One region of the Streptomyces sp. NPDC059373 genome, then DNA from elsewhere that is predicted to be linked to it. Evidence: riboswitches for the same ligand, from Rfam matches in the RefSeq annotation. Region 1 holds a riboswitch; the other holds the start of a gene.
The links. Region 1 has a riboswitch for cobalamin ahead of nicT (Nickel transporter NicT). Riboswitches for the same ligand answer to the same signal wherever they lie in the genome.

Region 1 (2,195 bases):
CGCGTCCACGGCGTCGCGCGCGCTGCCCTGGACGAGCCGCAGGACGGGCGGCCCGGCGGCGTGCAGGAGGGTCGTGTCCTGCAGTGAGGACATGATGGCGAGCAGTGCGTCCAGCCGGGCGACGGGCTCGTCCGCACCCGCGTCGCGGGACGTACGCAGCGCGGCAAGGGCCCGCTTGACGTGCGGGAAGCCCGCGCGGGCCTCGCCGCGGGCGCCGGCGGCGCCGTAGGTCGTGGAGACGGTGGAGCCCCGGGAGGGGCGCAGCGGGGCGCGGCGGTCCCGGAAGCCGGCCAGGCGCTTGGCGGTGGCCAGGATGGCATGGGCGTCGCCGTGGGGTTCCAGCGCGGCGGCCGCGACCAGGAGGCCCACGGCCCAGGTGGCGCCCCGGTGGCTGCGTACGCCGCAGCCCGCCCGGGTCGCCGTCCACTCGGTGCTCCGGCCGATCGCGCCGAGCTCCTCGCGCAGCTCCTGCGTGGGCTCACCGACCCGGCGCGCGGCGGCGGCCATCGCCTCGAAGCCGGGCAGCGACGACTTGGCCGCCCAGAGCGCGGCCCCGGGGTCCCGGTCGGGGTCACGGCCCGGCACACCCTCCAACGCGACTTCCTCGACGATCGCTTGTACGGCGGCATGGGCGAGCGGCATGGACGGGAGCGTAGCGACGGAGCCTGTGTCATGGCTGTGAACGAGCTGCGGTTAGGGTGGTCGGGCCGTGGTGCTCGGGAAGACCGGTGACAGACCCTCAGGGGTCTCAGCCCGGAGCGGCCCTCGCCACTGTGATCGGGAGCTCCGTCCCAACGTACGTGCCACTGGCCGCCGCGAGGTGGCTGGGAAGGCAGGGGCGGCGCGCGTACACCCGTAAGCCAGGAGACCGGCCACGGCATCTCACGAGCAATTCCACGAGGTGCTGGAGCGTGATCAACGAATGACTGCTGCCCCCGATTTCCGCTGGCGACGTCAGGACTCCCTTCGAACGGCCGGGCTGCTGGCGGTGATAGCCGCCCTGCACGTCGTCGCCTTCGGCGTGCTCTTCCTGCTGGTCGTCCCCCACCGCTACACCGTCGGCACCCAGGTCTACGGCGTCGGCCTGGGCATCACCGCATACACCCTGGGCATGCGGCACGCCTTCGACGCCGACCACATCGCCGCCATCGACAACACCACCCGCAAGCTCATGGCCGACGGCAAGCGGCCCGTCTCGGTGGGCTTCTGGTTCGCCCTCGGGCACTCCAGCGTGGTCGTCGTCCTCGCCGCCCTCATCGCCGGCGGCACCCGGCTCGCCGGGCGGATCATGAACGAGGGCTCCCGCACGCATGAAGTGCTGGGCGTCATGGGGACGACCATCTCCGGGCTGTTCCTCTATCTCATCGCCGCGCTCAACCTGGTGGCCCTCGTCGGCATCATGCGGGTCTACCGGGCCATGCGCGCCGGTTCGTTCGACGAGGCCGAGCTCGAGGCGCACCTCGACGCGCGCGGCTTCATGAACCGCCTGCTCGGCCGCTTCACCCGCTCCATCACCCGCCCCGGGCAGATGTTCCCGCTCGGCTTCCTCTTCGGCCTCGGCTTCGACACCGCGACCGAGGTCACCCTCATGGTCATGGCCGGCACCGGCGCCGCCGCCGGACTCCCCTGGTACGCCGTGCTGTGCCTGCCGCTGCTCTTCGCCGCCGGGATGAGCCTCTTCGACACGCTCGACGGCACCTTCATGAACTTCGCCTACCAGTGGGCCTTCTCCAACCCCGTACGGAAGGTCTTCTACAACCTCACCATCACCGGGCTGTCGATCGCCGTCGCCCTCCTCATCGGGACCATCGAACTCGTCGGGGTCCTCCACCAGAAGCTCGACCTCTCCGACCCGCTTACCGGGTGGATCGCCGACATCGACCTCGGCAACGTCGGCTTCCTCATCGTCGCCCTCTTCGTCGTCGTCTGGGCCGCCGCGCTCCTCTACTGGCGCGCGGCCCGCGTCGAAGAACGCTGGGCCGCCGCGGCCCGCCCCGCGGACCGCCCGGCCCAGCCCTGAAATTCAGCCCGTAGGGCGTTCGGGGGTTCAGGGGGCCGGCCCCCTGGACCCCCTCAGGAGGCGGTGCGCAGGACGACCTTGCCCAGTGTGCGGCGGGACTCGAGCGCGGCGTGGGCCGCGGCGGCCTGGGCGAGGGGGAAGGGGTGGAGGGCGGGGAGGAGACGGCCGGCGGCGG
Region 2 (2,195 bases), on a different contig from region 1:
CGCGGGGCGGATGCTCGTCGCCTGGGCGCTGACCCTGCCGGCCGCCGGCCTCGTCGCCGCGGGCGCCGCGCTGCTGGCCGACCAGGGCACCTGGGGCGTCACCGTGGTGGCCCTCCTCGCGGCCGCCGGGTGCGCCACGATCTGGGTCGCGTCGCGCCGCAAGCCGGTCGACCACACCAACGTCAACGACGATGCGGTGGACGCCCCCGGTGTGGTGACCACCGCGATCGCCGCCGTCACCCCGCCGCCGGCCGGCCCCCTGCCCGCGGACGGTCTGACCGCCACCATCCCGGCACCGGCCGTCGCCCCGGTGGCCCCGGTCTCCCCCGCCGACCCCGCACAGGCCACGGCCTGACGGCCCCGGACCCCCGGAAAAGGAACCCCACCCCATGAACATCGACTGGGCAGCTCTCGGCTCCGTCATCGGCGTCAGCCTCGCCGTCACCGTCGGCCTCGTCGGCGTCTTCACGCTCGGCATCGTCGGCCTCTCCAAGGAGGGCGCGGTGGCCGCCCGCACCGGCGCGTACGCCGCGTTCGCACTGTGCGCGGCCGCGGTGGCGTACGGGATCTACATCATCGTCGCCTGATCGCGGCCTGACCGCCGCCTGATCGCCGCCTGACGCGCCGTCGCGTACGCCGGAGCGGGGCACGGACCATGTCCGTGCCCCGCTCACGTTTGTGCTCGGGTGCGCCCTCATGTGTGTCTTCACACATCTTCCGATGCAGGTCAAGGGTGAGTTGACGGGCATTCGCGGCGCGTGGTGGACTTCCGGGGCCAAGCGGCGGCAGGAGAGGAAGTCCGGTGAGAATCCGGCGCGGTCCCGCCACTGTCACCGGGGAGTGCACCTCCGCACGTGGTCACGGCTCGTACGTCGAGCTGGAAGGCCGGAGGTGTGCCGATCCGGGAGCCAGGAGACTCTCACCGCCGGTCACGTCGAACCAGGGCGCGGACCCTGAGTGAGGACATCTGCAGATGCCGCGTGCCTACACGTACGGCGCTGTGCTCGGCTTTGTCGCCGACCGCGCATTCGGCGACCCCCGGCGCGGTCATCCCGTCGCCGCCTTCGGTCGCATCGCGGGTTCTCTCGAACGGCGCCTGTGGCGTGACCACCGGGGCCGGGGCGCGCTCTACACGGCCCTGTGCGTGGGCGGTGCCGTGGCCGGCGCTGCGGTGGCCTCCCGGGTCGTACGTTCTTCCACCGCCGCGTCCGTCGGGCTGACGGCTGCCGCCACCTGGGCCGCGCTCGGCGGGACTTCGCTGGGGCGCGAGGCCCGGGCGGTGGGAGCCGCTCTTGAGGCCGGTGACCTGGCGGGCGCGCGGGAGCGGCTGCCGAACCTGTGCGGACGCGACCCTCAGGCTCTGGACGGGCAGCAGATCGCGCGGGCCGTCGTCGAGTCCGTCGCCGAGAACACCTCGGACGCGGTGGTCGGCGCGCTCGTGTGGGGTGCGGTGGGTGGCGTACCGGGGCTCGTGGGCTTCCGGGCCGTCAACACGCTCGACGCGATGGTCGGGCACCGGTCGGCCAGGCTGCGTCGCTTCGGTTGGGCGTCGGCGCGGCTCGACGACGTTGTGGGGTGGCCCGGTTCGCGGCTCACGGCGGCGCTTGTCGTGTTGGCGGGGGCGGATCCGCGCGGGGCGTGGCGGGTGTGGCGGATGGATGGTGCGGCCCATCCCAGTCCCAATGCGGGGCCGGTCGAGGCTTCGTTCGCGGGGGCACTGGGTGTGCGGCTGGGCGGGACGCTGGCTTATGGGGCGCGGGTTGAGCACCGGCCGGTTCTCGGTGGGGGGAATCGATTGGTGGAAGTTGCGGATATTGAGCGGGCCGTGCGGCTTTCGCGGCGAGTGAGCGCGCTGGCGCTGGGCGTTGCGGTCGGGGGACGGCTGGCGTGGGCGGTGCTGTCTCCCCCGGACCCTGGACCCCGGACGGGTGCGTTGTCGTCCGCGGGTCCGTGGCCGGGTTGGGCCAGCCTCCCCCAAAGCTTCCTTTGGGAGGTGCCCCCATCTCGCTTCGCTCGCCTCAGGCGGACGGCCTACCCCCAACCCGGGCGATCAAAGGGCGGGCACGCATGAGCGGCGGAGCGCTGCTGGTGGCCGGGACCACCTCCGATGCCGGGAAGAGCGTGGTCACGGCCGGGATCTGCCGGTGGTTGGTGCGGCAGGGCGTCCGGGTGGCGCCGTTCAAGGCGCAGAACAT

Region 2: linked by a shared signal. The riboswitch ahead of ACFXJ5_RS22760 (cobalamin biosynthesis protein) and the one ahead of nicT (Nickel transporter NicT) in region 1 are both predicted to bind cobalamin.

Annotation. Positions count from the first base shown of each region.
Region 1 covers NZ_JBHYXC010000062.1:25,579-27,773, forward strand. The annotation lists gene ACFXJ5_RS38760 (triphosphoribosyl-dephospho-CoA synthase) at 1-642, opposite strand, end outside; cobalamin riboswitch at 694-891, shown strand; gene nicT (Nickel transporter NicT) at 923-2,020, shown strand; gene ACFXJ5_RS38770 (zinc-binding dehydrogenase) at 2,074-2,195, opposite strand, start outside.
Region 2 covers NZ_JBHYXC010000017.1:56,673-58,867, forward strand. The annotation lists gene ACFXJ5_RS22750 (anion permease) at 1-355, shown strand, start outside; gene ACFXJ5_RS22755 (hypothetical protein) at 390-587, shown strand; cobalamin riboswitch at 792-919, shown strand; gene ACFXJ5_RS22760 (cobalamin biosynthesis protein) at 974-2,071, shown strand; gene ACFXJ5_RS22765 (cobyric acid synthase) at 2,068-2,195, shown strand, end outside.